Regions from separate parts of the Shewanella sp. cp20 genome, predicted to be linked through region 1. Evidence: predicted binding sites of a transcription regulator. Region 1 holds the regulator's gene; the other holds the start of a gene.
What was found. The regulator MetJ, encoded in region 1, represses methionine synthesis genes. The targets are predictions, from matches to a motif close to TAGACGTCTAGACGTCTA.
Positions count from the first base shown of each region.

Region 2: a site for MetJ is predicted at 1,763-1,780, ahead of metE (5-methyltetrahydropteroyltriglutamate--homocysteine S-methyltransferase). Genes of this name have one in related genera too.

Region 1 covers NZ_JPII01000006.1:7,976-16,047, reverse strand. The annotation lists gene DB48_RS00190 (bifunctional aspartate kinase/homoserine dehydrogenase II) at 1-1,914, opposite strand, end outside; gene metB (cystathionine gamma-synthase) at 1,934-3,100, opposite strand; gene metJ (met regulon transcriptional regulator MetJ) at 3,325-3,639, shown strand; gene DB48_RS00175 (sulfite exporter TauE/SafE family protein) at 3,717-4,457, shown strand; gene DB48_RS00170 (conjugal transfer protein TraF) at 4,522-5,718, opposite strand; gene DB48_RS00165 (c-type cytochrome) at 6,228-6,557, shown strand; gene DB48_RS00160 (DUF3373 domain-containing protein) at 6,620-8,072, shown strand, end outside.
Region 2 covers NZ_JPII01000008.1:11,702-19,773, reverse strand. The annotation lists gene metE (5-methyltetrahydropteroyltriglutamate--homocysteine S-methyltransferase) at 1-1,652, opposite strand, end outside; gene DB48_RS02115 (LysR family transcriptional regulator) at 1,853-2,752, shown strand; gene DB48_RS02110 (hypothetical protein) at 2,833-3,099, shown strand; gene DB48_RS02105 (HDOD domain-containing protein) at 3,199-3,930, opposite strand; gene DB48_RS02100 (arylesterase) at 4,183-4,794, opposite strand; gene DB48_RS02095 (TonB-dependent receptor) at 4,888-6,846, opposite strand; cobalamin riboswitch at 6,946-7,162, opposite strand; gene DB48_RS02090 (DUF805 domain-containing protein) at 7,416-7,766, opposite strand; gene DB48_RS02085 (hypothetical protein) at 7,991-8,072, opposite strand, start outside.

The DNA.
Region 1 (8,072 bases):
CAGTCCCTTGGCTTCCAGCACCAGCTCGGAGAAGGGTTTCTTGGCATCATAATGCTCAAACAGCCAGCAAAGGGTGCCAGAAAAAATACCGCCGACGGCCTCTATGCTATCACCGCTGTTATGCAGATCGTTCAGCGCGTGTTGCACGGGTAAGCCTGCACCGCAGCTGGCGTTATAACGCCAGAACAGACGACGATTGCCCAGTTGCTGTTTTAGCTCCTGGTAGAAGGCCAAAGGCCCAGAGCCTGCCAACTTGTTGGCGCTGACGATATGGATGCCGCGGGCAAAAAATTCTGGATACTGCAGAGTCAGATCGGCGCTGGCACTAATGTCCAGGGCGATCAACTCATCGCAATTTAGCGCCTGCAACTGCTCGAACAGATGGGAGTACTGCCAAGCCGTGCCCCGCTCGTCGAACGCCTGTTGCCAGCTGTTGAGATCGATATCAGTCTCGCTGAGCAGGGCCTTCTTCGAACTCAGCAGTCCCACCAACTCGACGCTGACCTCCAGCTCCTTATTGAGCACGGGACGGGCACGCTTGAAGAGATCGATCCAGGCTTCGCCTATGTTGCCTATGCCCAGCAACAGCACACCGATACGCTTACGCGGACCGGCGCAGCGTCTATGCACTTTCTGGGTTAAGAGGTTCACCTGCGCCTTTGGCACCAGGGTCACTAGGCTCAGGCCGTCGTTGCACAGAGGGTGCGCCTCACGGCTCAGCAGGCGCGAGAAGCCGCGGCGATAGAGACTGGCATCGGCGCTCACCAGAGCCACCAGGCCGAGATCGTCACGAAGCTGTAACTCGTCTATGCCCAGCTCGCTACGTTTGGCCTCGAAGATGGCCTGGGCCTGCTTCTGATTCTCATGGGTAAAGGCCAGCTCGGCGCGGCCATGCGCCAGTGACCAGTAGGCCAGCGGCGTCAAACCTGCCTGGGCAAAACAGGCCAGCAGCTGAGGCAGTTCGACCGCTATGGTCAGGCTAAACAGACTGACGCTGGACAGACTGGTGACAACCGGGGCGCTGGCCGAGGAGCTCTTAGGCGCGATCAAGGTAAAATCAGTATGGGGCGCATAGCTTGAACGCACCGCCAGGCTGACCTCGGTATCGAACAGCGGCTGCAGGGTACGGTTGTGTAGCACGGGAGAGCCAAGGTGCGCCAGGCGGTTCGCCTCGGTGAGCGACATGCTCTTGAGCAACTTGGCATCGTTAATCCGGTTAGGGTCGGCGTTAAACACCCCCTCGACATCTGTCCAGATGGTGACACGTTCGATATCGGCCAGGCTGGCTAGCAAGGTTGCACTAAAATCTGAGCCGTTACGGCCGAGCAATAGGGTATCGCCCTGCTCATTGGCGCAGATAAAGCCGGTGATAACCAGACGCTCTTGAGGGTGGGCCTCAATCAGGGCCTGTACCTTCTGGCGCGACTCGCCGATTCGGATCTGCGGCACGGCACCTTCGTCGGCCACCAACAGGGTGCGGGCATCCACATCAAGCGCCGCCACGCCAGACTCACGCAGTAATGCCGCCAGCAGACGCGAAGACCAGCGCTCGCCGAAACTCACCACCTGGTTACGTTGATAATCGTTAAGCTCATCGAGCGACAACAGGCTGCTAAGTTGCGACTTGTCGGTTGCTAGGCGCTCTCTCAGGCTACGGGCCTGCTCGTTGGAGAGCAGCTGCTCGATCAGATTCTGCTGGTAACTCACCAGCACCTGTAACTCTTCCTGCCACAGCTGATCTGTGTCGCACAGCTCCAGCAAACGATATAGGAAATTGGTACTCTTACCCGCGGCCGACACCACGATGAGATCATCGCTATGGCCATGGGTCAGTAAAATGTGGGCGACGCGGCGGTAACAATCTGCATCCGCTAAACTAGAACCACCAAACTTATGCAAATGACATCGTGTCATTATCTGCTCCTCAAACCCTTTAACTACTTACCGCGATAGCCGCTTCTAAACCCGCAAGAATATCTGCCACCAGATCCTCGCCATCTTCAATGCCCACTGACAAACGGATCAGGGTATCTTTAACGCCCGCCTCGCGGCGCGCCTCTGGGTCCATGGCTCTATGGGTCATGGTTGCGGGCACCGCCACCAGACTCTCAACGCCCCCCAGGCTCTCGGCTACCGAGAAGTATTGTAACGCATCTAAAAAGGCAACGAGTGCCGATTCGCCACCTTTTAATTCAAAACTGAGCATAGCGCCGAATCCCTTCTGCTGTCGGGCAGCAATTTCGTGGCCAGGATGCTCGGCAAGCCCCGGATAATACACTTTTTCCACCGCCTTGTGGTCACAAAGCAGCGCCAATACCTTCTGAGCGTTGGCTTGATGTTCACGAATACGTACCGACAGGGTTCTCAGTCCTCTCAGGGTCAGGTAGCTGTCGAAGGCCGACCCCGTCAGGCCCAGGGTATTTGACCACCAGTGCAGTAGCTCACCGATCTCAGGGTCTTTCGCCACCACGGCGCCGCCCACCACGTCACTGTGACCATTGATATATTTAGTGGTCGAGTGCACCACAATGTCGGCACCAAGCAGTAATGGCTGTTGTAATACGGGAGAGAGGAAGGTGTTGTCCACCACGACCTGGGCGCCGACCTTATGGCTCGCCTGGGCGATGGCCTGAATATCCACCACTCTCAGCAGCGGATTAGAAGGCGTCTCCAGCCACACCATCTTAGGCGACTGAGCCAGTGCCAGCTCAAGCGCTCGCTCATCGGTTTGATCCACCACCAGAAGCCTAAAGGCGCCCTTTTTAGCCAAATTGGTGAAGAGTCGATAGCTGCCGCCATAGCAATCGTGTGGCACCACCAGTAGATCCTCCGGCCCAAGCAGGCTGGTCACTAGGGTGATGGCCGCCATGCCAGTACAGGTCACCACGCCGCTCGCCCCCTGCTCCAACTCGGCAATTGCCTCCCCCAGAATAGAACGGGTCGGGTTGCCGGAACGGCTGTAATCGAAATCCCGCGGTTGCTGATGCCCTTCAAACGAGTAGTTTGTCGACAGATAGATAGGCGGCACCACGGCACCGTGCTGAGTGTCTGACTCTATGCCTCGTCTTACGGCGGCGGTGGCTAGTTTACGCGCTGTCATCTTCAACTCCTCAATATGAATCCGGGCAGGCATCTTAGACAAAAGGGATGTCTGGACGTCTAAATGTACCTAAGCAGATAGTGAGCGTCAACAACTTTTAGACGTTTAGACGTCCAAACATTTAGAAATCTATTTGCATTTACCAAAAATTCGAGGCAATAATTTGACTGTAATTTGTAAGGGTTTAAAATCTGCACCGAATTTTAGAATTTACAGGTGAGTCAATGACTGAGTGGAATGGCGATTATATCAGCCCCTATGCTGAACATGGTAAGAAGAATGAGCAGGTAAAAAAAATTACTGTCTCCATTCCTCTAAAGGTGCTTAAGGTGTTAACCGACGAGCGCACTCGGCGCCAGGTCAACAACTTGCGTCACGCCACCAATAGCGAGCTGCTATGCGAGGCCTTCCTGCACGCCTACACTGGTCAGCCACTTCCCCAAGACGATGACCTGTCTAAAGACAAACCCGATAGCATCCCAGCCGAAGTCAAACGCCTGATGACCGAGATGGGCATAGAGTGGGAAGAGATGGAATAATCCACTCATACACGAATCGATAGAGGGATCGCTTAGCGATCCCTCTTTAGTTTTCAACTTTTATCTGGAACATCCCAGTGCCTGCACTTCCACTCGATCCCCATATTCTGGCGCTCTCCTCACTCATCGTCTTCGTCGGTGCCCTTACCCAGAGCCTCATCGGCTTTGGCATGGCGGTAGTTGCCGCGCCGCTCCTCTATCTTATCGAGCCGTCACTGGTGCCGGCCCCCGTCATTCTGATGGGCTTCTCTATTGCGCTGCTGACCCTGCTGCGCGAGCGTGGCGCCCTGGAATTCAACGGGCTACAGTATGCCCTACTGGGGAGGATCCCCGGCGGCTTTATCGGTGCGGGCCTGCTCCTGCTCGCGCCTCAGGCCATACTGGGCATAACCATCGCCATCATAGTGGCCATCGCCGTGCTGCTCAGTCTGCTGCGGCTCAACCTGGTCGTTAACCGTCGCAGCCTGTTTATCGCCGGGGTGATCTCCGGCATCTTCGGCAATGTTGCTGCCATCGGCGGACCACCACTGGCCATTTTGCTCTCGGGCAAAGACGCCAAACAGTTTCGGGCGGCACTATCGGCCTTCTTCATCTTTAGTTCCACCATTGCGATTGTTATCTTAGGCCTCACCGGCCTGCTGACCCTGCACCATTTCTATTGCTCGGCGCTGCTGCTTCCCTCAGTGCTGCTCGGTTATCTGGTGGCTAATCGCCTGGTAGGACGCATAGACAAAAACAAGACCCGCATCATGACTCTGGTACTCTGTAGTCTGAGCGCTATCTTGCTGGCGCTAAAATCCCTTAGCGCCCTGCTTTAAAGAGAAAGGAAAAAGATAAGGCCGGCATCATCGCCGGCCTTTGACATTATTTAAAGATGAGTCGTTAGAAATGATACGAGGTCTGAATCACACCGCCAACGGCGTCATCTGTACCCACTAATCCGGTAAGGTCCAGATTAAAAGAACGGCCTATGGTAAAGCCTGTGCCCAGGGTATAGAGGTTACTGCTGGTATCTTTCATGTCGTGGCGATAGCCGACACGCAACGCCAGCCAATCGGTCGCCCGCATCTCACCGCCCAGTCGCCAGTATTGAGTTTCGCCTATCTCATCGAAACGTTTATGACTATTGAGATCCACATCTGTGGTCAGGCTGAAATTGTCCCAGTCATAGGCAACACCTAAGGTATATAAGGCCTCGACCCGATAGGTAAACTGACGTCCCAGAGCCTCCACGGTATCGACCTTCTGACTCACCAGGTTGCGCCCAGACAAGCCCAGAGTCACGCCATCCATGGGTTGAATGGCAACGCCAATATCCAAGTTTGCCACGGTATCATCGTTGCGGTACTTGCTGTCATCGAAATCATCGGCATCGAAGTTGTTGGCACTCACCACATAGTTATAGGTATCGATACGCTGTAGCTTGGGGGAGATACCGACGGCCACCGGCATGTTCACAATCGATAGCGGGAAGCTCAGGGCTACCCCGATCTCTGAGATAGCCCCGGCAACCACGGCCCCTTGAGAGTCCAGATCCGTCACCTGGGGCGGGTTGTTGGGATCCAAATCGGTCAGGGTATCGATATCACTCTCCTCGATCACCGCCACACTCACCGCATCGATATAGGTCTTATAAAAAATAGACATAGGCATGCGCTTGGTTGGCAAGACCACAGAAAACCCCAGGCCCACGCTGGCATAGGCATTTTCACCATCGAGAGATCTTAGATCGGCAACCAGCATGTCGCGATAATTGGTAATGCCCGCCACATCACTGGCATTGATGGCCGCCTCTAGGCCGTCATAGGAGTCCTGCAGGGCATCGAACTTGTCGGTCAGGTTATCGACATCTGCCACCTCGGCACCGAGCACGGGCAACATCACCGCGCCGCCGGAATACTTGGGCGCATGAATGGCTAATAAGGCGGGGTTAATAAAGGCGGCCCCCTCACGGTTTGAGGCCGCCACCCCGGTTCCGCCCATGGCATCACTGCGAGCCTCGTTGTAGAGAGAAGCGGCAGACGCCAGAGAGGCACTACCAGACAATAACACCGCGATGACCAAGCTAAGGTATTTCATCTCATTCACCCTGTTCATTATTTTTGTTCTCGCTCAGGAAGCTACCCGAGTCGTCTTTAAAGATAGACTAAGACAACAAAAAAGTGCGCTCCAAACCTGAGGTTTAAACACTTTTTTTCAAATTATTTTGTCGCGCCTATCCACACATATAAATCCTGTCGATTCGGTAGGCAGCCTTATCCCCTACACAGACGCCTATGCAATACAAACACAGCCAAGAATACCCATTTAGAGATAACTTAAATAATAAAGTGTGATCTGCCTTGGCACTTTTATAGCGATACCAGAAACACAGCGCACCAACCAACAAAGCACAAAACCATTAAATTTCATAACCTTATAAAATATTCATTAGATTTATATCCATGATATTTTTATCAATTAGATTTTTTTCATGAAAGTGATCAACATCAAGTTTACAACTACTCCCTTTTGGTAAATTTTCCAACAAGAAACAAGCATTTTGTTTCAGGTTAATAAATCGCTCAGAGTAGCGATTAAGGAAAATGATGATGAAAAACGTTGCCAAAATAGCTACATGCATACTCCTCGCCCTCACAGTTGGCGGACAAGCCTACGCCGTCGACGGTGGTAACCCTAAGAAAGGGAAACACCTGTATAAAAAAGAGTGCAAAGCCTGCCACAGCAAGGGCGATGCCGCCGGTGAACTGACCCCTATGAGCAAGACCATGAGCCAATGGGATCGTTACTTCAAACGTGACATGCATAAAGTAAAGCCGGAAGTCTTCGAGAAGCTCTCTGAAAAGGATCGTTTAGATATCCAACAGTTCCTCTATGACCATGCGGCCGACTCAGATCAGCCACAGACATGCGGTTAACCACGGACTTGTTATCGGTGCGCTCGTCAACAACCCCAACGAGCGCATAAGGAGAGATTCACATGCGTACTCTACTATCCATACTCATCGCAAATGCACTCGCCATCTCTGGCTCAGCCTATGCCGCCGATAGCGATGCACAAAAACTAGCCGAGCTTAAACAACAGCTTGCCGATCTCACCGAAGAGATTGAAGACATCAACAGTCGTGTCGACAAAAACGAACGCCATAGCGCGCTCGATAGAATTCAACTCACTGGCGATTTCCGTACCAAGGCCCATTCATTGCACTATCAAAATGTCACCTGGAACCCTGCAATCAAGGTAGACTTCAATGATTTTGGTGCAAAAGCTATGTCTGGTGCCTTTGGTATGCCCAACGATCCCAACTCCCCCTTGGGACAGATGATGCAGGCCAACCCGGATCTGGCCGCCGCCTTCCAGAGTGGTATGCTGCAAGGCGTGATGCCCTACGTCTTGGCGCCCAAGACCACTCAGGACATTAACAACGACATCTTCTACACCACACGCCTGAGACTAAACCTCAAGGCCAAGGTATGGGATAACGTCAACTTCGCCGGTCGTCTCAGTATGTATAAAAACTGGGGAGACTCTACCGGCGTGCAGGTGTTCGATTCCTGGCGTTCATTCACCATGGATGGCACCAACAGTGGTAACACCAGCGGTGACTGGCTCCGCGTAGAACGCGCCTACTTCGACTGGAAAAACATTGGTGGTTCAAAAACCTACCTATCTATCGGTCGCCGTCCATCAACCTATGGCCCACCAACCCAATACCGTGAAAATGAGATGCGTGGCGGCACGCCATCTGGCCATCTGGTTAACTTCAACTTCGATGGTCTGACCCTGGGATACAAACTGGGTGAGATCACTGGTATCGACGGTCAAGTGGTGCGTTTCTGTTATGGCCAGGGCTTCGAGTCACAGTGGGGCAACGGTGAGATGTTTGGCGATATCGTCACCAAAGACACCCACCTGGGCGGCTTTAACATCGACGCCATCAACGACGGCAACCACTTCCTGCAAATCACCCTGTTTGGCGCCAAAGATATCAACGACGGCTTCAAGGGCACCATGGCCTTCCCCACACAGCTGGCTGGCATCTTCGCGCCGACCATGTACCAAGATATGCAGAAGTTCAGCAACTTCAACTTCCAGACCCGAGTACAGCCTAGCGGCGTGATCGGCGACATGTACCTGGGTGGCATAGGTTACGCCTACGAGAGCGATGAAGACTTCAAGGCCTTCGCCTCATTCGGCTGGACCCGCGCCGAAGGCAACGGTAACGCCGGTATGTTTGGTGGCATGCTTAGTGATGCGGTCTTCGAGGCACAACTCAATGCCGACGGCAGCGAGATCATCATGATGCCTAGCGCCGCCGACGAAGCCGACACCAAAGATGGTTACGGTATCTATGTGGGTATTCAGGTTCCGGCGCCATACGGCAAGTTCGGTCTGGAATACAACTATGGTTCCAAGTACTGGACACCATTCA
Region 2 (8,072 bases), on a different contig from region 1:
GGCCTGTCGGTCAGGCTCTGGGCGAAGCTGGCCCAGGAGAGTGTCATCGGCTGACGGCGCGACACATCACCATAGATGAGCGGCGGCTTGACGCAGCGCGAACCATAGCTCTGCACCCAGGCAAACTGGGTAAAGCCCACGCCATCGAGCTGCTCGCCGAAGTATTCCACCATGTCGTTGCGCTCGGCCTCACCGTGGACCAGAACATCTATGCCCAGCTTGAGCTGACGGCTGATGCTGTCGCGGGTCACCGCCTCGAGCTGGGCCACATAGGCCTGCTCGGTCAGATCCCCCTTACGCCAGCGACTACGCAGACCGCGAATGGCCGGTGTCTGGGGGAAGGATCCAATGGTGGTGGTAGGCAGCAGCGGCAAACGAAAACGAGCCTGCTGCTTGAGGCGGCGCTCACCAAAGCCGCTACCACGGGTGAAATCGGCAGGCGTTAACCCCTTGAGCCTCGCCTGCACCTCAGGATTCGCCGCACGCTCACGAGCCTCGCGCCTGGCCTCACAACGCGCCACAATGCTTTGCGCCTCATCGCTCTGTGGAGTAAGCAGCAATATACGCAGCTGCGCTAACTCATCGAGCTTCTGCCTGGCAAAACTCAGTTGATTGACCAGATCCGCTGCCAGCTCTGTCTCGCTCGCCAGATCCACGGGCACATGCAAGAGCGAACAAGAGGGTGCCAGCCAGACACGTTCGCCAAGATCCGCCACGACGCCACGCAGCCGCTCAGCCAGCAGATCCAGATCCGCCGCCCATACGTTGCGGCCATTGATCACCCCCAGGCTAAGCACCTGGGCAGGCTTTAGGCTGGCGGCAAACTGCTTAAGCTGCTGGGCATCGCTCACCAGATCCAGGTGCAAACCGTCAACCTCAAGATCGCTGATCACACCATGATGATGGGCCACAGAGCCATAGTAGCTGGCCAGCAGCAATTTAAGCCCCTGACCACTGAGTTCTGCGTAGGCTGGGGCGAAGGCCGCCTGCCACTCCTTTGCAAGCTCCAGCGCCAGTATCGGCTCATCGAGCTGTACCCAGGTCACGCCCTGGCTGGCAAAGCGCGCGAGTATCGTCCGGTACGCCTCGAGCAGCTGGGGAAGCAGGCTCAACTTATCGAAAGATTCGCCCTCACATTTGGCCAGATAAAGGTAGCTAAGCGGGCCCAGCAGGATAGGCTTAGGCTGATGACCCAGGGATTTGGCCTGTTCCACCTCGTCGAACAGCTGCTCGTAGGCGATAACGAAGCGTTGCCCTGCCCTGAGCTCCGGCACTATGTAGTGGTAGTTGGTATTGAAGTATTTCTTCATCTGAGCGGCGCGGCAGGCCTCTCCAGTGGGCGCTCGACCGCGAGCCACACGAAACAGGGTATCTAGGTCCACCTGCTCGCCGCTGCGATGACGCTCGGGGATGGCGTCTATGGTGGCGCTAAGGGTGAGCACCTGATCGTAGAAGGCAAAGTCCCCCACCGGCAGTTGCTTCACGCCCGCCGCCTGCTGCCACTGCCAGTGGGTTTGACGCAGCTCGCTGGCAACCGATTGTAGCTGAGCCTGGTCAATCTCGCCGCGCCAATACTTTTCCAGGGCAAATTTGAGTTCCCGTTGGCGACCGATTCGTGGAAAGCCTAATGAAGCAATATCTAGAGTTTGCATATTGTATACCTTTTGCATTAATATGAGCGAAATTCATGGTTAGCGCCCTTCGCTGTCATCGCAATCCAGGTTTGAGAACTGAAATTGCACAACAAACCAAAATAGGCGTCTGGACGTCTAGAAGTTTATTGTGCTAATCTGTTGTCTCGCAATCGAATTGATTTCACGAGCAACATGAGCCAAATTCATGTGAGGTAAAAATGATAGAGCTTAGGCATTTACGTACATTGGTCGCCCTGAAAGAGAGCGGCAGTCTCGCGGGCGCAGCCAAGAAGCGCTTTGTCACCCAGTCGGCCTTATCCCACCAAATCAAGGAACTGGAGACCCGCATCAACTCGGCGATTTTCGTGCGTAAGAGTAAACCCCTCTCCTTTACCCTGGAGGGCGCCCGTCTGCTCAATCTCGCCGAAGAGATCTTGCCTAAGGTGATAGAGACGGAAATCGATCTCAAGAATGGCCTGAGCGGCGAGGTGAAAGATCTCTTTGTCGGCATAGAGTGTCACAGCTGCTTTCGCTGGCTGATGCCGGTGATCGAGCAGTTTAATGCCAGCTTTCCCCACACCAATCTGGAGCTGTCGAGCCGTCATCTGTTCGATTCGCTGACCGCACTCAAGCAGGGACAGCTGGACGTGGTGCTCACCTCAGACCCTATTCCGGATCATGATATCGCTTATCAGCATCTATTCGATTTCGAGGTCAAGCTATTGGTCGCGGCAGACCATCCGCTGGCCGAACTCCCCTATGTCACGGCCGCGCAGCTAAGCGAACAGACACTGCTCACCTACCCTGTGCCGCTGGACAGACTGGATATCTACCGCCACTTCTTGGAGCCTGCCGGGGTGCCTGTAGCCAAGCAGATCCGCTGCGATCTCACCGCCATGTTGCTGCAACGCATCGCCTGTAAGGATGGGGTTGCCGCCCTGCCTAACTGGTCGATCAACGAGGCACACGGCCTGTCGCTTAAGGCGGTAAAACTTGGGCCAGAAGGACTCAAGCGCCCCCTGTTTGGCGCCTATCGCAGCAATGGCAGCAGTGCTCGCCTCGCCCAGCAATGGCTCAATCTGGTGACCTCAGAGGGACTGGAACGCCAGGGGCATTAGGCCAAACAGCAAGCCGAGTATACAAGATGATGGCATAGAGATAGACTGGGATAAAACTGGAGAAACGCTAAAGGATTAGTATGAAAATTGTGGCACTTTTTGTTCAGATCTGTCTGTGGTTTAGTATCGTCTTATCCCCCGCCTTGTTGGGTCTGCTTATGGGTGGCCTGTTAGCCTCGCAACAAAGCCAGACCAGCCTAAACGTTCCATTAATAGGCCTCATGCTTGGTGCACTTTTCGGAGCCATCTGGGCCGAATATATCCGTCGAACCCACGGCCTCAGTCAATTCTTAGGTCGCCTGGTAGCGACTCCCGACATTGACGGCCGCTCTGCTCACAAGCCTTGAGCCACTGCACCCTAGCCTCTTCTCTCACCCCCAGTTCATAAGAAATAAGACACAAAAAAACCTGCACTTGGCAGGTTTTCTTTTATCTGGTCGAAGGCCCTAGAGCGGGTTGAGCAGTTGATTGCGCATGGAAAGCACCCGGCGCAGCACTAAGCCCGGAGAGTCTGGGTTACGGGTCTGACGCAGGTTGTGGGCGATCATAAACTCTTCTCTAAGCTCTTCGTCCAGGCCTAAGGAGTCGAAGGCTTCCAGCGTCAGGGTCTGCTTCTGGTTATCGATCAATGACTTGATGATGGAGAGCGGGAACGACTGCTCCGACTCGGCATTCAGATAGGCGAAGGCGGTCAGGGCGATGATCTCGCCAAACACACTAAACAGCGCCAGGGTCTGTACCTCATCGGGATTGATGTTTACCCCTTCCATATGATGCAGGCTATCGACGGCGTCTGTAGCTATGCTCTCGGTAAGTGCCCAGTAGCCATACACCAGCTTCTTATAAGGCTGAGGCAGCTCATCGAGGCGCTCCTTGAGATAGAAGGTGAAGGCATAACGGTAGATATTGACCTGCCCCAGGCGCACAAGGGCATCTTTCAATGAACGGTTCTTCGAGGAGACTATGCCACCGGCATTGGCCGCCGAATTACTGCGCCATAGCAGGTGCGCCGCCAGGGCGGGATCGGAAGAGACGATGTCGATCACATTGCGAATATCGCCATCGGCAATAATGGCTTTCTTCAACGGGATCAGAATACCCCGTCGCCCGATAACCTGTTCTTCATTGGCAATAATTGCACGTACTTGAGTGAATACCTGATGCTCAAGATCTGTCATGAGAAGTCATTAACCTGATTTATTATTGGCACGGCGCCGTTTGTTATCCGAGAATTTACCCATAAAACGACTGTCTGGGTCAAGTCGATTTGGGGTAAAAACGGACATTAACCTAAATAAATTCATCTTGCCACTCACGCTAACCCTTTCGGCCTGATTAAACGACAAAATTCCGTCAGTTAACCAAGCGGTGGCATCCATAGATTGGCCTAAAGCCGGGGGCATATTTACTCGCTGCCAGCATCATCGAAACTATAAGGCACCAGCCTGTTGCAGACGCTGGTAAAGGTGCTCGGCGAGGCGGCGATAGCCATCATCATTGAGGTGAATCGCATCAGATTTTACCTCTGATAATTTTAGCAGCTCTGTCAGAAAATCCTCAATAAATAGCGGTTGATATTGCGCAGCCAACTGCTCGTACAGGGGCGCGGTTTCCAGCCAGATGCTCTTCTGGGGAACGCCGATCAGCACGACAGGAATATCTCGCCGCTGCGCCTCAGCGAGCATGGCGGCCAAATTGGCCTTCACCTGCGCCGCGCTGCTATTGCGCAAAAAATCATTGCCGCCCTCGAGCAAGATGATAAGGTCCGGCGCCGTCTCATCAAGCACCCGGGAAAAACGCGTTAGCCCCTGGGAGCTTGTCTCCCCCGAGATACCAGCGTTAATCACCGCTCGCCCGCTCATCCTCTGCAATTGGCTGGGATAATCCATGCCGGTGCTGGCCCCCACGCCTTGGGTCAGGCTATCGCCGAAGGCGAGGATCCTGGCATCGCTGGCCAGCGGAGCAAACGAGGGGCCACTGGCAGGCCAGAAGGTGATGATCGCTAGTAATATAACGGGCAAGAGCAGCCACTTAAATTTCATCCCACAGACTCCTAAATGATCTATGCCCTATGATGAACAGCGGGCAATAAAAAAGCCAGTCAAGTATGACTGGCTCTTAGGACTTTAACAGCTCTAGAAGCGGTAGCTGGCGGTCAGGCGCAGCGCGCGCCCCGTGCCAGGGTAATAACCGCTACCCCAGGTGCTGAAGTAACCTGAGCTGACATATTCCTTGTCCAGCAGGTTGTCGACTCGCAGGCTGGCCAGCCAGGCATCGCGGCTATAGTTGATGGCGATGTTTGCCAGGGTATAGGCATCGAGCTTGTCTCCCTGGTTGGCATTATCGCCCTCCATGTAGCGCTCGCCCGTGTAGACCCCCTCGACGAAGAGCTGCAGGTGCTGGTACACATCATAGCTGACATAACCACGGCCACTGTTCTTGGCTACCCAGGAGAGCGCCTTGCCCTCGTTAACCCCTTCGGTGAACTCGGCATCGATATAGTTGTACTCGAGGCCGAGCTGAACATCCTGACTCACCTGCCAATCCCAATCGGCGCTCACACCATAGCGACGCGAAGCATCGGCGTTCACGTTGGCGCCGGGGAAACTACCACCAACGGGGGTCTCGGCGCTCGGGTCGAAGACGATCTCATCTTCGAGATCCAGACGATAGGCGCTCACGCGCAGGGTGTTTTGCTCGAGCAACAGATCCCAGCCCGCCTCGTAGCTGCGGCCGGTCTGCGGCTTGAGCCCCTGAATACTTGCCGGGGTGTAGGCCTGCTCATCCACCTTGGCGAAGCGGAAGTTGTCGTCGGCGCGCAGATAGAAGCGATGATGCTGGTTAGGGCGATAGTTGAGGCCGAGCTCGAAGGCATGGGCATCCTGATCCAGATCGATCCCATTTGGATAGGCACTGGCGTCCACCAGCTCATCGGTCACCTCAGCATAACGACCACCCACCACATAGCTGAAGCTCTCGGTGAGGGGCACGGTTGCCTGCAGATAGGCGCTGGCCAGCTTCTGCACATTGCTGCGACCGTTGCTAAATACCGACTCACCGTGGCTCAAATCCAGGCCGGTCACCAGCTTAAGCGGGCCATTATCCGTCTTGATGTTGGCAACTGCCTTAGGTTTAAACTCCAGCAGTGAGCGGGTATCGCGGCGGGTCGTATTCCAGGTACTCAGGCCTGTGATCAAGCTATCGCTGTAGTTAAGATCGGCGCCCAGCGACCAGGCCTCATTCAGCTGACGCTGATAGCCGGTGCGGGCCGCGGTAGTCATCTCATGCAGGTAGGCGTCATTAAAGAGATCACCCGCTTGTGTCGGATCCTCCTCGATCTGCTCCTCATTGAGTGCGGCAGCGAGTTCGCGATGGTTATCATAATGACTCACCTCAGCAAAGAACTGCTGCTGCACGTCGTCATACTGCAGGCGTCCCAGCACTGAGCTGGTCTCGCTGGCGTTGTGCTCGCGATAGTTATCGCTCTTGAGATGATTGGCCGCACCATAGAGACGCCAGTTGTCGTTGATCGCTACCGAACCGTCGGCCTTGGCTTCGAAGGTGTCGAAGCTACCGCCTGAAAGCTGCAGGCTGCCGCCGTTATCTTTAGGCGCCTTAGTGATGATGTTGATCACCCCGCCGACCGCCTGATCGCCATAGAGCACACCGGCGCTGCCAGACAATATCTCGACTCGCTCCACCTGATTGAGTCCGATGGCGCTGATGCTCGGCGCGGCAATATCGATATTGTTAAGACGGCGACCGTCGACAAGGATCAAGGTGTTGTTGGCGGCCTGACCTGCGCCGAAACCGCGCATGGCAAACACAGCGCCCGAGTTAGAGTCAGAGACCTGAATACCGCTCTGTCCCCGCAGCAACTCGGTGAGGTTGGTGGCGCCACTAAGCTCGATGGCGGCAGCGTCGATCACATTGACGTTGGCCGCGATGTTGATAGGGGTGTTTTCGCTGCGACCGATAACCGTGATGGTCTCATCCACAGGCCCTGGGGTGCCCGAAGTCGTCGCTAAGGCTGGGAAGCTCCCGGCCAGACAGGCGCCAAGCAGTAGCGCGATTTTACTAGGTTGTGTACCCATTTTCCTTTAACTCCTAAAAGGGAAACAGGGCAAGTCGTCACGACTGGGCGCAGTCCATCAAACCGCCTGGGTCGCATTTTGAGATCTGCCCGCCGAAATCTCAAAATCACCTTAAGGGCCGGTCTCCGGACTGAGGCTAAGTTCAAACGATGCGTTTAAACGACGAGCATAGATTTTTTTAACGCCATGATGTTAAAGGCATGGCGCACCCAGCTCTCACCTATCACCGTTGCGGGGGCAGTGCCAGACTCTCACTGGCTTCCCGATTATCCCGTGTCGTCTCGCGCCACAGGCACCACATAAGGTTGACTAAATTTGGTTATGCTCTGCCTTCGGCCCCGCGGCTTATTGTGCGGCGTTGAGGAGACGACTCTCCAGGCCCGGTGACAGAACGCGGGCATTATAGACGTCTACACGTATAAATGTCTAATACTCCCAGGCTCGGCCTCATCAGAATCTTCGCCAAGGGAGCAGGTTCACGCACTAAAGACAGCTTCACGCCCTAAAAACAATGAAGGAGGCCTAAGCCTCCTTCATCACATTATTGCGTCATCATATCACTAACGATATCAGGCCTCGGCTAATGCCTTAGGGTTGTCGCCATATTCGTTGCCTTCTACACTGTCCTGCACATAGAAGATAAGCAACACGATGGCGCCGATCAGCGGGATCAGGCCGATCAACTGCCACCAGCCCGAACGGCCAGTGTCATGCAGGCGTCTGGCTGACATGGAGATAGTTGGGATAAACATCACCAGCGCAAAGATGGTGCTCAACATATACAGACCGGTTGCGACATCGATAGCGGCCGTGACGGCGTAGAAGATGATGTAGAACAGGGTATACATCCAAAATTCTTTGCGACGCGCACGGCCGGTGAAATCAGCAAACTTCTTCAACGCACCAATAAAATATTCCATTATAGTTCCCTTTGTTTACGTAAATTAACCGAAAAACTCCAATAAAGAGGGGGCCATTCCTGAGCCCCCTATTGGATAGGCTTCATAATATATCAATAGTTTCAAAAATATAATTGAAATTTAATGACAATCTCGCTTCGCTCACAGACCATCCACTTGCATCTAAAAAAATCGCCCCCTTGTGCCGTGAGGCAAGTAGATCAACCTGCATCTAACGAGCGAGACTAACGCAGGCTCGCCATGTCGGCGATGCGCTCGATGGGCGGTGCTATCTTGAGCGAAGAGGTTGATAGCAAGGCCTCTCCC